Regions from separate parts of the Serratia ficaria genome, predicted to be linked through region 1. Evidence: predicted binding sites of a transcription regulator. Region 1 holds the regulator's gene; the other holds the start of a gene.
What was found. The regulator CRP, encoded in region 1, controls carbon source genes, mostly activating them, when cyclic AMP is high. The targets are predictions, from matches to a motif close to ATGTGANNNNNNTCACAT.

Region 1 (7,552 bases):
GTGATGGACGACCATACCTGCGCGGTGGTGATGGAGCCGATTCAGGGCGAAGGCGGCATCACGCCGGTGAACGCCGAATTCCTTAACGGGGTGCGCGCGCTGTGCGACCAGCATCAGGCGCTGCTGGTGTTTGACGAGGTGCAAAGCGGCATGGGCCGCAGCGGCAAGCTGTTCGCCTATATGCATTATGGCGTGACGCCGGACATTCTCACCACCGCCAAAGCGCTGGGCGGCGGCTTCCCGGTCAGCGCCATGCTGACCACCGAAGAGATCGCCTCGGTGATGCAGGTGGGCACCCACGGCACCACCTACGGCGGCAACCCGCTGGCCTGCGCGGTGGCGGAAGCGGCGCTGGACGTGATCAATACGCCGGAGGTGCTGAGCGGCGTTGAACAACGCCATGGCCTGTATGTCGACGCCTTGCGGAAGATTGGCGAAAAATACCGAATTTTCACCGACATTCGCGGCATGGGGCTGCTGATCGGCGCGGAGCTGACGCCGCAGTATCAGGGGCGGGCGCGGGATTTCCTCACCGCCGCCGCCGCGCGCGGGCTGATGATCCTCAACGCCGGGCCGAACGTGATCCGTTTTGCGCCGTCGCTGGTGGTGGAGCCGCAGGATATCGAGGCGGGCATGGCGCTGTTTGAACAGGCGGTGCAGGACGTGATCAACGCCTGAACCCGGCGTGCGACGATTGGGGCGCGGCCATGCCGCGCCCTTATTGATCGCGCAGCTTGCGTTTCAGCCAGATGCCGTGGTGCGGGCGCTGGCTCCAGGCCAGCGACGAAATGGTGTGCATCACGCTCAGGTGCGACAGGATGCGCCGCAGGTGGCGTTCCATCTCGGTGACCGGCATGTCGGGATGCAGATCCGGCGGCTGCATGATGCCGCTGTTGCTGCTGCTCGGCCCGTCGTATTCCAGCCGCTGCTGGCAGCTTTGCAGCGCGATTTCACAGGTTTGCAGGTACTCTTCCGCCAGCGTTGGCGTCAGCATGTAGTGCTCGCGCGCCAGGATGGTCATGGCGTTGAGGTGCTCGACGATAAACTGGCTGTGGGTGACCCACAGCCGCATATCCGCCAGATAATCCGAAGCGAATCCCGGTTCCTGCATCGCCTGATTCAGCGAGGTGAACAGCGCATTATGCGCCTGATTGACCTGCATGCGCGCATAGGCCAGCGCGGCGGGATCCGGCTCCCGTTCTTCCAGCATCAGCCGCAGCGCGCGCTGATCGTTTTCCAGCGCCTGGTGCGCGTTTTTGCGCAGCAGGCCGCTTTGCCACTGCGGCCACAGCCAGATGGTGCCGCCGAAGACCAGCACGCAGCCAATCAGCGTATCGACCAGGCGCGGCACCAGGAAATGGGAGCCGTTCAGCGCCAGCAGCTGCAGGGTGTACACCGCGGTAACCGTGAAGCCGATGACCGCCAGCCCGTAGTTTTTCCGCGAAACCAGGTAGGCCAGCAGCGTGATCGCCAACATGATGCTCAGGGTTTCGGCCTCCGGCAGCTGCAGCCGCAGCAGGCCGGCGGCGATCATCAGCCCGGCCAGGGTGCCGAGCGCACGGTGCTGGATCCGCACCCGGGTGGCATTGTAGCCGTTCTGGCTCACCAGCATGATGGTCAACAGGATCCAGTAAGGCTTGGGCAGGTTGAACATCATCCCCAGGCTGCTGCCGAGCGCCAGCGTGACGCCCAGCCGCGCGGCGTTGCGCAGGGCGTTGGACCTGAACGACAGGTAGCTGGCCAGCGCCGGCCAGAACGGCAGGCGGCTCTGATTGGCCATCAGATCGCGACGGTACAGCGGGCGCTGGGTGCGCAGCAGGCGGGCGATGCGGCTGAAATGGTAATAGCAGAACTGGCCGACCGGGTTGTCGGCATGCTGCGCCGCCACCTTCTCCAACGCCGCCAGTTCATGGGTCATATTGAAGCGCTGCGAATGCTGATGATAGAGGATATCGTGCGCCACCACGCGCAGCCGGCCGGCGATCACCTGGGCGTTGCGGCGGATAATCGCTTCGGCCTGGCTTTGCTCCACCAGTTTTTGCACCTCTTCCGGCTGATGCAGGCTGACGGTAATGTGCTCCTGCAGATCCAGCGCCACCTGGAAGGTGCGCAGCAGGCGTTTTTGCTCCAGATTGCTGGCGTGCGGCAGGAAGTTGAGCTGCTGATACAGCAGGCCGATCAGATCCATCACCTTTTGCTGGCGCACCAGCAGCGGCGGCAGCGCGGTTTGCGGATCGGTGTGCTGGGTCAGCAGCGAATATTTGGCCTCGCAGTAGTCCGCCAGCTCCAGATACAGCTGGCTCAAAGACTCGCGCATCGGCTGCTCTTTCCACAGCTTGAACCAGAACCAGGTGAACAGGCCGTACCAGGCGGTGCCGATGACGTACAGCAGCGGCGCCTGCCAGATCGGCACCGTACCGGCCATGCTGAGGGAAAAAATGGCGGCCACCAGCGCCGCCGGCAGCAGCCGGGCGTGCAGCGGGCTGATTTCCCCGCTGACGCCGAGCAGCAGCGCCAGGCCGAGCATCAGCGCCGGCAGCGGCACCTGCCACAGCAGCGCCTGTTGCAACAGCAGGCTGCTGAGCGCGAACAGCGAACCGCCGACGATCAGACGTTTAAAGAAGCGTTTATGGGGCGTGTCCAGCCCGGCGATGTTGCAGCAGGCGGGAACCAGCGAAAACAGCAGGCCGAGCTGCAGCTGGCCAATCAGCAGGCCGAGCAGTACCGGCAGGCACAGCACCAGCGTTTGCCGCAGTGCGTAGTTGACTTCGGGGTGGTAGATCAGGCGGCGCCACATCGCAGGCTGCAGATAAAAAAACGGCGCATCGCTGCGCCGTTTTTTCAGTGATTAACGCGTGCCGTAGACGACAATGGTTTTGCCGTGGGCGGAGATCAGGTTTTGGTCTTCCAGCATTTTCAGAATACGGCCAACGGTTTCGCGTGAGCAGCCGACGATCTGGCCGATTTCTTGACGGGTGATCTTGATCTGCATGCCGTCCGGGTGGGTCATGGCATCAGGCTGTTTCGCCAGGTTCAGCAGGGTTTGCGCGATGCGGCCGGTAACGTCCAGGAAGGCGAGGTTGCCCACTTTCTCGGAGGTGACCTGCAGGCGGCTTGCCATCTGGGCGGACAGGCGCATCAGGATGTCTGGGTTAACCTGGATCAGCTGACGGAATTTCTTATAGGAAATTTCAGCCACTTCACAGGCGGTCTTCGCCCGAACCCAGGCGCTGCGCTCCTGACCTTCTTCAAACAATCCGAGCTCGCCGATGAAATCCCCCTGGTTGAGGTAGGACAGGATCATCTCTTTACCTTCTTCATCCTTGATCAGCACCGCTACGGAGCCTTTCACGATGTAGTAAAGCGTTTCGGCCTTTTCACCTTGGTGAATCAGCGTACTCTTCGATGGATATTTGTGGATATGGCAATGAGACAGGAACCATTCGAGAGTAGGGTCTGTTTGCGGTTTGCCGAGAACCATTCGCTGTTATCCTCTGTTGTTATCGCTGCCTTGTGTCACAGGGGTCAGAGTTCCCTGTAAAACGTGCCTGTAGCCGTTGTCTGAGCGAGGGCTATCGGCAGGTTTTGAGGCGTGTCATAAATATACGCTGTCGCTCTAGCATATTAACTTGCCGGGAGAGCTGCAAGCTACATTCTATTAACATACCGGTAAAGGAGCCTTTCCCTGGGCGTTTCCCTGAAATCAGTGTCCCGGAAAGATTTATTGCGGCTCTGTTTGTAGCACAGAGTAAGGCGGGTGTCTTGTGTTGTCTCGCTTCAGCATGATTAGCATCAGGTTCCGTTGCCTGTTTCTATGCGAAAGCGTACCCTGATTTTAAGAAATCAACCGGAGTGACCAGTATGCAGGCAAGAGTCAAGTGGGTGGAAGGGTTAACGTTTCTGGGTGAATCGGCGTCAGGCCATCAGGTGCTGATGGACGGCAACGCCGGCGACAAGGCGCCCAGCCCGATGGAAATGGTGCTGATGTCGGTGGGCGGCTGCAGCGCGATCGACGTGGTGTCGATCCTGCAAAAAGGCCGCAACGACGTGCGCGACTGCGAAGTCAAACTGACCTCCGAACGCCGCGAAGAAGCGCCGCGCCTGTTTACCCGTATCAACCTGCATTTCATCGTGACCGGCCAGCATCTGACCGACAAGATCGTTGAGCGGGCGGTCAACCTGTCGGCCGAGAAGTATTGTTCGGTCGCGCTGATGCTGAACAAGGCCGCCAGCGTGACCCACAGCTTCGAGATCCGCAGCCCGGAATAACCGGTTAACGGGCGCGGCCAGCGCTGCGCCCGTGCGCTATCATTCGATCTTCTTGCCTTCCAGCAGCCGTTGCACCAGCGGCGCCATAATCAGCTCCATCGCCAGCCCCATTTTGCCGCCCGGCACCACCAGCGTGTTGATGTGCGAGATGAACGAGCCCTGCAGCATCGCCAGCAGGTAGGGGAAATCAATCTGATCCAGCCCGCGGAAGTGGATCACCACGAAGCTTTCATCCAGCGAGGGGATCGCCTTGGCGGCGAACGGGTTGGAGGTGTCCACCGTCGGCACGCGCTGGAAGTTGATGTGGGTGCGCGAGAACTGCGGCGTAATGTAGTTGATGTAGTCTTCCATCGAACGCACGACAGAGTCCATCACCGCCTCGCGGGAATGGCCGCGCTCGCCGGTATCGCGGATCAGCTTCTGGATCCATTCCAGGTTGACTATCGGCACCACCCCGACCAGCAGGTCGACATGGTTGGCCACGTCGTTGTGTTCGGTGACCACGCCGCCGTGCAGGCCCTCGTAAAACAGCACGTCGGTCGGCGCCGGCAGCGGCTCCCAGGGGGTGAAGGTGCCGGGCACCTGATTGTAGGGCACCGCCTCGTCATAGGTGTGCAGGTACTTGCGCGAGCGGCCGGTGCCGTTTTTGCCGTACTCGATAAAGCTCTGCTGCAGCAGGCCGAAATCGTTGGCCTCGGGGCCGAAGTAGCTGATATGCCGCCCCAGGTCGCGCGCCTTGCGGATCGCCGCGTCCATTTCCGGCCGGGTATAGCGGTGGAAGCTGTCGCCTTCGAGCTCCGCGGCGCGAATGTTGAGCTGCTGGAAAATCTTGCGGAACGCCACGCTGGTGGTGGTGGTGCCGGCTCCGCTGGAGCCGGTCACCGCGATAACGGGATGTTTGGCAGACATGATGGTTGTCACTCCGTGTTAAATGCGCCGGCGTCAGATTCAGATATGGTTATGGGTTTGTTTGACGCCCTTTCGCCGGGGGCAAAATCTCGCGCGCTGGTTTGCAATGGCCCATTGTTACCTGATTTTTTCCGTCAGTCATAGAACCGATAACCACTAAATTTCTTCCTGCCCGGCGCGTAGCTGCCCGCGCGGCATGATGTTGACGGTTTCATGCAGCTCCGACCACATCAGCACCACTTCGCCGCTTTTCAGCTGGCGGCGCACGTCTTCCACCTTCTGTTCCAGCGAGCGTTCATGTTCGCCGTAGTCGGTGCCTTCCCGCAGCACAAAGGATTCGATCAGGCTGTTCAGGGTGTCGGTTGCCAATTCTTTCCAGGGGATAATCACGTCGGGATGTCCAGATAAGGGGATAGCCAGGATGGAATGCGATATTCCAGCCACATTTGCGGTTTTTTCAGCGTGCCGCCAACGAAGCCGACGTGGCCGCCAAACTCGGTCAGCTGGTATTCGATGTTGCGCGGCAGGTTGGCGACTTCGGGGATCACTTCATCGGTCATGAAGGGATCGTCCTTCGCATGGATGATCAGCAGCGGCGTTTGGATCGCCGGCAGCAACGGCAGCGCGCTGCAGCGCCGGTAATAATCGGTGGCGTCGCTGAAGCCGTGGATGCGCGAGGTGATGGCGTCGTCGAACTCGCGGATGCGCCGCAGGCGATTGAGCTGCGGCAGCCTGAGCGGCAGGGTGTCCGGATAGTGCAGCAGCTTGCGGGTGGCGTTTTGCTTCAGCTGCCCCAGCAGATAGCGCTGATAAACGCGGGAAAATCCCTGATCCATGCGGAACGAACAGGGTTCCAGCATCAGCGGCGCCGATACCACCACCGCCGCCTGCAGCAGGCTGTCGGCGCCCTGCTGGGCCAGATAACAGGCCAGCATGTTGCCGCCGAGCGAGACGCCCACCGCGGCGGTCGGCGCCGTACCGTAAGTGGCGCGCAGCCACTGCAGGAAGAAGCGGGCGTCTTCGGTTTCACCGGAATGGTAGATGCGCTGCTTGCGATTGGGCACGCCGCTGCAGCCGCGAAAATGCATCACCACGCCGAGCCAGCCTTTTTCGCGCCAGGCGTTGAGCAGGCCGTGTGCGTACGGGCTGTAGAAGTTGCCTTCCAGGCCGTGGAACAGCACCACGCGCGGTTTGTCGCCGGCCAGCGCGGGGTCCTCGCTCCAGGCGAGATCGACAAAATCGCCGTCGGGCAATTCCAGCCGCTGCCAGTGCGGTTTCAACAACACGCGGCGGCGCACCAGCCGCGGCAATAGCGTTTGCAGGTGCGGATTGCTGGCCCCGCTCAGGGGGCGAAAAGATTCATGCATAACCTGAATAAAAATCTTGTTGGCGGCTATTGTGAGATCAATAGCGCACTGTTAGCTTCAATACCATGAATTGACAATAATACTGCAAAAAAGCGACCTGGGTGAGGAGCACCCGCCTCATGGAACTGAGTTTATTTCTTTCGATGTTAGGCTTCCTGTGGGTAGCCGCCATCACGCCTGGCCCCAATAATATGTTACTGACCACCTCCGGCGCCAATTTCGGCTTTATGCGCTCGCTGTGGCTGATGATCGGCATCATGCTCGGCATGCAAAGCATCCTGCTGCTGGTGGCGTTCGGCGTCGGCAGCCTGATCCTGGTTTACCCGTCGCTGCACCTGATCCTGAAAATTCTCGGTAGCCTGTATCTGCTGTGGCTGGCGTGGAAAGTCGCCACCGCCGCCTATGAAAAGCTGGAGACCGACGTGGCGCCGCCCAAACCGGTGCGTTTGTATCAGGGCTGGCTGCTGCAGTTCCTCAACCCCAAGGCCTGGCTGATGGCGCTGGGCGCGGTGGCGAGCTTCAGCCTGGCGGGCGACGAGTATAACCATTCCATCGCGGCGATTGCGTTGGGCATTCTGGTGGTGAATATTATCGCCGGCATTATCTGGCTGGGATTCGGCACGGTGATCGGCCGCCTGCTGCGCAGCAAGAAAGCCTGGATTATCTTCAACGTTTCCATGGGGTTGTTGACCGCAGCCTGCGTGTTGCTGATCTGGCACTGAGGACATGTTATGACGGAAAACTATTTCCACGTCGTCGCCTTTACCGGTGACGGCCTGCGCGGCAATCCGGCCGGCGTTTGCCTGTTGCCGCAGCCGCTGCCGGCGGCGCGGATGCAGGCCATCGCCAACGAAATCGGCCTGCCGGAAACCAGTTTCGTCTGGGATGACGGCGACATGACGGCGATCCGCTGGTTCACCCCCGAGCGTGAAGTGGACCTGTGCGGGCACGGCACGCTGGCGGCCGCGCACGTGATGTTCAGCGCGGTCAATCCGGCGCTGCAGGAT
Region 2 (7,552 bases), 2.4 Mb from region 1:
CAGAACGAGTTCCTCGACATGCAGCGCCAGCTGAAGAAAACCGTAATGCTGGTCAGCCACGACATCGACGAGGCGCTGAAGCTGGGCGACCGCATCGCGGTATTCCGCCAGGGCAAGATCGTGCAGAACGCCAGCGCCGATGAGCTGCTGGCGCGGCCGGCGGACGAGTTTGTCGCCTCTTTCGTCGGCCAGGACCGTACGCTGAAACGCCTGCTGCTGGTGCAGGCCGGCGATGTGACCGACCAACAGGAAACGGTGACGGTGCGCAAGGATACGCCGCTGGCCCAGGCATTCGGGCTGATGGACGATATCGATGCCCGCTCGGTGACGGTGGTCGACGAGGACGGCAAACCGCTGGGCTTCGTCAAGCGCCGCGAGGCGCGCGGCGCTCAGGGGGTGTGCGCCGACAGCCTGCACCGCTTCCGCGTGACCGCCCGAGCCGAGGAAAACCTGCGCGTGGTGCTGTCGAAGCTGTATGAACACAACACCTCGTGGATGCCGATCGTCGATGAAGAAGGCCGCTACAGCGGCGAAATCTCACAGGATTACATCGCCGACTACCTCAGCTCCGGCCGCACCCGCCGGGCGCTGAACCCGCAATAACGCCGCCGGGGGCGTTCCTCGCCCCCGCAATCCCCTGCGCCGCATAAAGATTCGCTGGCCTTCGGCCGGGCCGCCAAGCACAATGTTCGGCCGACCCTTTCATTTTTCACCAAATTTTGCCGACGCATGAAAAGACTGGTCCACCTGCACCACTACCGCGCCCTGCTGCGCAGCCTGCTCATCGCCGTGTTTCTCGGCATCGCCGCCGCATTCGCCGTTTGGCTGTTCCACCGTTCGATGATCGGCCTGGAATGGCTGCTGCTCGGTAATGGCGACGGCAGCCTGGTGGCCGCCGCCGCCGCGCTGCCCGGCTGGCGGCGCGCGCTCACGCCGGCGCTGGGCGGGCTGGCGGCCGGTTTGCTGCTGTTCGTCTATCAGCGCTATCGTCACCAGCGGCCGGCGGCGCCGACCGACTATATGGAAGCGATCGAAACCGGCAACGGCAAGCTGGACGTCAACGCCAGCCTGGTCAAGTGCCTGGCGTCGCTGCTGGTGGTGTCGAGCGGCAGCGCCATCGGCCGCGAAGGCGCGATGATCCTGCTGGCGGCGCTGGTCGGCTCGGTGTTCGCCCAGCGGTTTACCCAGGAGAAAGAGTGGAAGCTGTGGGTGGCCTGCGCCGCCGCCGCCGGGATGGCCAGCGCTTATCACGCCCCGCTGGCGGGCAGCCTGTTTATCGCCGAGATCCTGTTCGGCACCCTGATGCTGGCGTCGCTCGGCCCGGTGGTGATCGCCGCCGTGAGCGCGCTGTTGATGACCAACCTGCTCAACGGCGGCCAGGCGCCGCTGTATCTGGTGGAGCCGCTGGCCGCGCCGCTGCCGGTGCAGTATCTGCTGATGGCGCTGGTGGGCGTTGCGGCCGGCGCCTGCGGCCCGCTGTTTCTGTGGGCGATGTCGGCCAGCGGCCAGGCGTTTCGCTCGCTGCGGCTGAAGCCGCCGCTGCAGCTGGCGCTGGGCGGGTTGATCGTCGGATTGCTCTCTTTGCTGTTCCCTGAGGTCTGGGGCAATGGCTACAGCGTGGTGCAGTCGTTGCTCGTCGCGCCGCCCGGCGTGCTGTTGCTGGGCGCTATCCTGGTGTGCAAGCTGTTGGCGATCCTCGCCAGCAGCGGCTCAGGGGCGCCCGGCGGGGTATTCACCCCGACGCTGTTCGTCGGCGCCGCGCTCGGTTCGGTGATCGGCCAGCTGTGCGGCTTCTGGCCGGAACTGGGCGCTGCCGTGCCGCTGTTGCTGGCGCTGACCGGCATGGCCACCCTGCTGGCCGCCACCACCCATGCGCCGATCATGGCGGCGCTGATGGTGTTCGAAATGACCGGTGAATACGCCCTGCTGCCGGGCATTCTGCTCGCCTGCGTGATCGCCACCACCGTGTCGCGCGGCCTGCGGCCGGTATCGGTATACCACACCGCACCACCGCCCAAACGCGAGGCTTAAAACTCGCCCTGCTGCAGCAACTTCCTGAACTGCGGGCACTGTAGGTGTTCCGGTTCAGGGCAATCGACCATGTGCTGCAAACCGGCGCGCACCTGCCCCAGACGGCGCAGGGTGCGATCCAGTTCTTCAATCCGTGCCGCCAGCAGCCGGCGATCGAGTGCGATGCGCCCCCGCTCGTCAAACAGTGAGGCGATCTCATCCAGCGTAAATCCCGCCAGCCGCCCGAGGGCGATCAGCTTCAGTTGATCCAGCACTCCGGCGGCGTATTGGCGACGTAAACCGTTGCGGCCTATCGACGCGATCAGCCCTTTTTTCTCGTAATGCCGCAGCGCCGAGGGCGCGATGCCGCTCAAACGCGCCACCTCGCCAATATCCAGTTCTTTTTCCATTGACTTGAAGTCGACTTTAAGTTGCACACTGTGCGCACATTACACCATGAGGGACTTTAAGGACACGAAAATGACGACAGAAATTTTACTGATGATTGTGCTGACCGGGGTGGGCGCCACGCTGTGCACCGACCTGTGGGCCATCGTGCAAAAGCGCGTGCTGGGCATCCCGCCCCTTAACTACGCGCTGGTCGGCCGCTGGTTTATCGGCCTGTTCGACGGCCGGTTTTATCACGCTCCGATCATGGCGGCGCCGGTGCGGCGGGGAGAAAAAGCGATGGGATGGCTGCTGCACTACGCGATCGGCGTCGCCTTCGCCTTTATCCCGCTCGGCTTGGCGGGCATCGCGTGGTACGCAGCGCCGACGCCGCTCGTCGCGCTGTTGAGCGGCTGGCTGAGCCTGGCGGCGCCCTTCTTCGTGATGCAGCCGGCGTTGGGCTTTGGCGTGGCGGCGGCGAACACCCCCAATCCGACGCGTAGCCGCATTATCAGCCTGCTGGTGCATACGGTGTACGGCCTGGGGCTGCTTGTCTCCGCCCATTTGTTGGCCCCTTTCCTGGCCTGAGCGCGCTAGCGCAGCAGCGCGGAAATGTCGAGGTAGTGCGCCAGTTCGCGCTGCTCCGCGCGCGGCAGGTACGGAATTTCACCCAACAACGGCGCCGGCAGGCGCTGCTGCAGCGCCGCGATGGTTTCGGCATAGTGCGCCAGACCCGGGTTGATGCGGTTGGCCACCCAGCCCAGCAGCGGCAAGCCGTCGTTGAGGATCGACTGCGCGGTCAGCAGCGCATGGCTGACGCAGCCCAGCTTGATGCCCACCACCAGCACCACCGGCAGCTGTTCCTGCACCACCCATTCGGCGTAAGGGCGCAGATCGTTCATCAGCACCCGCCAGCCGCCGCTGCCCTCCACCACCACCGTGTCCGCCCGGGCCGACAGCGCCTGCAGCCCGCGGCTCATCAGGCCGTAGTTGATGTCGTCGGTGGCGTGCGCGTGGAACACCTCATCCAGGCAGGTAATGGGGTTGATCTCGTCGTAGGTCAGCGGCAAGGTCGAGGAGGCCTGCAGAACCAAAGCGTCTTTATTGCGAATGCCTGCGCTGGTTTCCTGACAGCGCGCCGCAATCGGCTTATAGCCGGCCACCGAGCGGCCGTCCGCCGCCAGCGCCTGCATCAACGCACGGGAAACGACGGTTTTACCGACGTCGGTATCCGTTCCTGTAACAAATAAACGCTTTAACATGAAAGAAATGCCCCGGAATGCTCCGTTAACTAAAGTATCGCCGGCCGTGCGGCGAGGAAGTCGAACGGGAAAATTCTAGGGGATACGGAAAGCGCGGGGCTTGAGATAGCTCAATCTTTTGTCGTTAATTAATAAGAAGTTCTGATGTCAGCCCTGTAACAGCTGCACCAGCAGTGAACCGTTGTACAAGGCTTCCTTCACCAGCGCCGCGCCGGGCATGGTGCCCTGATTGAAGAACTGGGTGGACTCCACCTGCACCTGTTCGCTGTAGGCCGGCAGCGACTGCTGGCGAATGCAGGAGGCGATGGCCGGGTGCAGAATTTCCGCCGCGCGATTCAACGGCGAACCCACCAGAATTTTTTCCGGATTGAACAGATTGACCATGATCGCCAGAATGCGCCCCACGCTATGGCCGACGCCAAGAATGATGTCCCTGGCCAATTGATCGCCCGCCAGCGCGGCGTCGCACAGCGATTCGACGGTCAGCGGCGCGCCGTGCAGGCTGGAGCTCATCGAGGTGCCGAGGCGCTGCTGGGCGATCTCCAGCATATTCTCGATGCTGGCGACGGTTTCCAGGCAGCCGTGGTTGCCGCAGTAGCAGCGCTTGCCATAGGGATCGACCTGAGTATGGCCGATCTCCACCACGCTGTGGCTGCCGGCGTGCAGCACGCGGCCGCCGGTGATCACGCCGGCGCCGACGTTATGGTCGATCACCACCTGGATGACGTTTTGGCTGCCGCGCGACGCGCCGTACAGCGCTTCCGCCATGGTCCAGGCGCTGATGTCGTGCTGCAAATAGACCGGCAGGCCGGTGCGGGTTTCCAGCGCCGGGCCGAGCGGCATCTCCAGCGCGTCGTAGAACGGCATGCGGTGCACCACGCCGGACGCCACGTCGATAATGCCGGGCAAGGTGATGGCGATCGCCGTCAATCGTTCGAGCTTGCTTTGGTGGCGGATAAAGAATTGATCGACTTCGGAGAGAATGCGCTTCAGCAGCGGATCGCGGTGTTCGGCGGCCAGCGGCAGCTGCTCCTCCACCACCAGCTTGCTGCTGATGTCGCGCAGCGCCAGCGTGATGCTGCCGCGGCTGATGCGGGCGGAAAGGTAGTGCCAGGCTTCGGTGTCCAGAACCAGGCCAACCGCCGGCCGGCCGCGGCTGCCGACTTCCTGATACTCGGTTTCCTTGACCAGATGCGCTTCCAGCAGCTCGCGCACGATCTTGGTGATGCTGGCCGGCGCCAGCTGCGCGCGCTTTGACAGTTCAATGCGCGAAATCGGGCCCAGCTGATCGATAAGCCGATAAACCGCCCCCGCATTGGTCTGCTTGATTTGATCGATATGCCCAGGTTGCCCAACCGCAATCACAAACCTGCTCCTACTATTTTTCGCGCTTCTAAATAAAGACTAAAGGCTATGGTGGGGCTTTTGTAATACAGCGTCAACTATTTGATTCGTTATGTGATTTGCAGCACAAATTCGCTGCGTTTCGCCGCCGGATCGCGTTTTATTTGCTCAGCCACGGCTCAGGGCAACATCAGCGCCATCAGCGATTTGGCCGCCGCCGTCAGCGGCCGTTGGCGATGATGCACCAGCCAAACTTCGGTCATCGCATCCGGTTCCGCCAGCGGCAGATACTTCACCCCGTCGATCCGCACCCGGCTGAAAGACGCCGGCAGAATAGAGACGCCCAGCCCGGCAGCCACCAGGCCGATGATGGTCATCGCCTCGCCCACTTCCTGCGTGATGTAGGGGGTGATGCCCGCCTTGTCCAACAGCAGCAGGATCTCGTCATACAGCGCGGTGCCCACCTCGCGCGAGAAAAACACGAAGGGCTCTTCGGCCAGCTGCTGAAAACGCAGCGCGCCGGGCGCCACCCGGGTTAACGGGTGCCCTTCCGGCACCACCGCCACCAGCGGCTCGCACAGCAGCAGTTGGTGCTTGAGCGCGTCCGGCAGGCGGGTGTTGCGCATGACGCCCAGATCCAGTTCGCCATTCAACAGCGGTTCAATCTGCTGCTTGGTGTTGATCTCGCGCATCTTGATATGCACCTGCAGATGCTGCTGGCGAAAAGTCCGCAGGCTGCGCGACACCCAGCTGATAAAGGGCGCGGAAGAGGTGAAGCCGATGGTCAGCTCGCCCAGTTCGCCGCGCTCCAGCCGCGCCGCCTTCTCGGCCGCGCGCGCGACCTGATCGACCACCTGGTAAGCCTCCCTGAGGAACATATCCCCGGCCTGGGTCAGGCTGACGTTGCGGTTATTGCGCGCCAGCAGCCGCGCCCCGACCATTTCCTCCAGCGCCTGGATCTGTTGGCTGAGCGGCGGCTGCGAGATGCGCAACCGCTCGGCGGCGCGACCAAAGTGCAGCTCTTCCGCCACGGCGATAAAGTAACGCAGGTGTCGCAATTCGATATTCATATGCAAAACGTCTTAATTTGAATTATTAATATATTAGACAAAAAAATCCCCGCTCCCTATCATTTTGTCAATTCAAACCCGTCTGTTATCTCTCCCGAAGTTCGGTAAGGAAACGCTGTGACAACCCCCGTGCGTTCTGCGGCCGTGATGCCGTCGACGCTGGCCGCCAATGATGAGGCGGCCGCTGCGCCAAAAGCGAAACGTTCCACCCTCAACAATAAACTTCCCTACATTGAACGCGGCACGCCGCAGTTTATGCGCGTGACGCTGGCGCTGTTCTCCGCCGGGCTGGCGACCTTCGCACTGCTGTACTGCGTGCAGCCGATATTGCCGGTGCTGTCGCAGGACTTTGGCGTTTCGCCGGCGGAAAGCAGCCTGTCGCTCTCGGTGTCCACCGGCCTGTTGGCGCTCGGGCTGATGTTTACCGGCCCGTTGTCCGACGCCATCGGCCGCAAATCGGTGATGGTGGTGGCGCTGCTGCTGGCGGCGGTCTGCACGCTGATCTGCGCGTTTATGACCAGCTGGCACGGCATCTTGCTGATGCGCGCGCTGATCGGCCTTTCGCTGAGCGGCGTGGCGGCGGTCGGCATGACCTACCTGAGCGAAGAGATCCACCCGAGCTTCGTCGCCTTTTCGATGGGGCTGTATATCAGCGGCAACTCGATCGGCGGCATGAGCGGCCGCCTGGTCACCGGGGTGCTGACCGACTTCTTTTCCTGGCGCGTATCGCTGGGGGTGATCGGCCTGTTCGCCCTGGCCGCCGCCTGCATGTTCTGGCGCATCCTGCCGGCCTCGCGGCATTTTCGCGCCAGCTCTCTGCGGCCGCGCACCCTGTTGATCAATTTCAAGCTGCACTGGCACGATAAGGGGCTGCCGCTGCTGTTCGCCGAAGGTTTTCTGCTGATGGGCAGCTTCGTCACCCTGTTCAACTATATCGGCTATCGCCTGCTGGCGGACCCCTACCATCTGAGCCAGGCCATCGTCGGCCTGCTGTCGGTGGTGTATCTCACCGGCTCCTACAGCTCGCCAAAAGCCGGTGCGTTGACCTCGCGCTTCGGCCGCGGCCCGGTGCTGCTGGCTTCCATCATCATTATGCTGATCGGCATCCTGATCACCGCGCTGGCGCCGGTGCCGGTGATATTTATCGGCATGATGCTGTTCACCGCCGGCTTCTTCGCCGCCCACTCGGTGGCCAGCAGTTGGATCGGCCGACGTGCGCGCCGCGCCAAGGGCCAGGCTTCGTCGCTGTATTTGTTCTGCTATTACGTCGGCTCCAGCGTGGCCGGCACGCTCGGCGGCGTGTTCTGGCACAGCTTCGGCTGGAACGGCGTGGTGGCGTTCATCAGCCTGATGCTGCTGCTGGCCCTGTTGGTGGTGCACTACCTGAAACGCCTGCCGGAAGCGGCGCGCGTTTGACGCCATCTCCGCCCCCTCCCGCGCGAGGGGGCCTTCGCCAATGTTCCCCTGCCGAGCCTGGAC

Region 2: the regulator CRP is predicted to act here: its motif matches at 5,116-5,133, upstream of mlc (sugar metabolism global transcriptional regulator Mlc).

Annotation. Positions count from the first base shown of each region.
Region 1 covers NZ_LT906479.1:4,836,924-4,844,475, reverse strand. The annotation lists gene argD (bifunctional acetylornithine/succinyldiaminopimelate transaminase) at 1-678, shown strand, start outside; gene CKW09_RS22735 (YccS/YhfK family putative transporter) at 719-2,797, opposite strand; gene crp (cAMP-activated global transcriptional regulator CRP) at 2,849-3,481, opposite strand; gene CKW09_RS22725 (OsmC family protein) at 3,862-4,269, shown strand; gene CKW09_RS22720 (phosphoribulokinase) at 4,309-5,178, opposite strand; gene CKW09_RS22715 (YheU family protein) at 5,335-5,568, opposite strand; gene CKW09_RS22710 (hydrolase) at 5,565-6,545, opposite strand; gene CKW09_RS22705 (LysE family translocator) at 6,665-7,267, shown strand; gene CKW09_RS22700 (PhzF family phenazine biosynthesis protein) at 7,277-7,552, shown strand, end outside.
Region 2 covers NZ_LT906479.1:2,463,866-2,471,417, reverse strand. The annotation lists gene osmV (osmoprotectant ABC transporter ATP-binding protein OsmV) at 1-603, shown strand, start outside; gene clcB (voltage-gated ClC-type chloride channel ClcB) at 730-2,031, shown strand; gene CKW09_RS11725 (helix-turn-helix domain-containing protein) at 2,028-2,420, opposite strand; gene CKW09_RS11720 (DUF2938 family protein) at 2,491-2,985, shown strand; gene bioD (dethiobiotin synthase) at 2,991-3,659, opposite strand; gene mlc (sugar metabolism global transcriptional regulator Mlc) at 3,807-5,024, opposite strand; gene CKW09_RS11705 (LysR family transcriptional regulator) at 5,183-6,073, opposite strand; gene CKW09_RS11700 (MFS transporter) at 6,221-7,489, shown strand.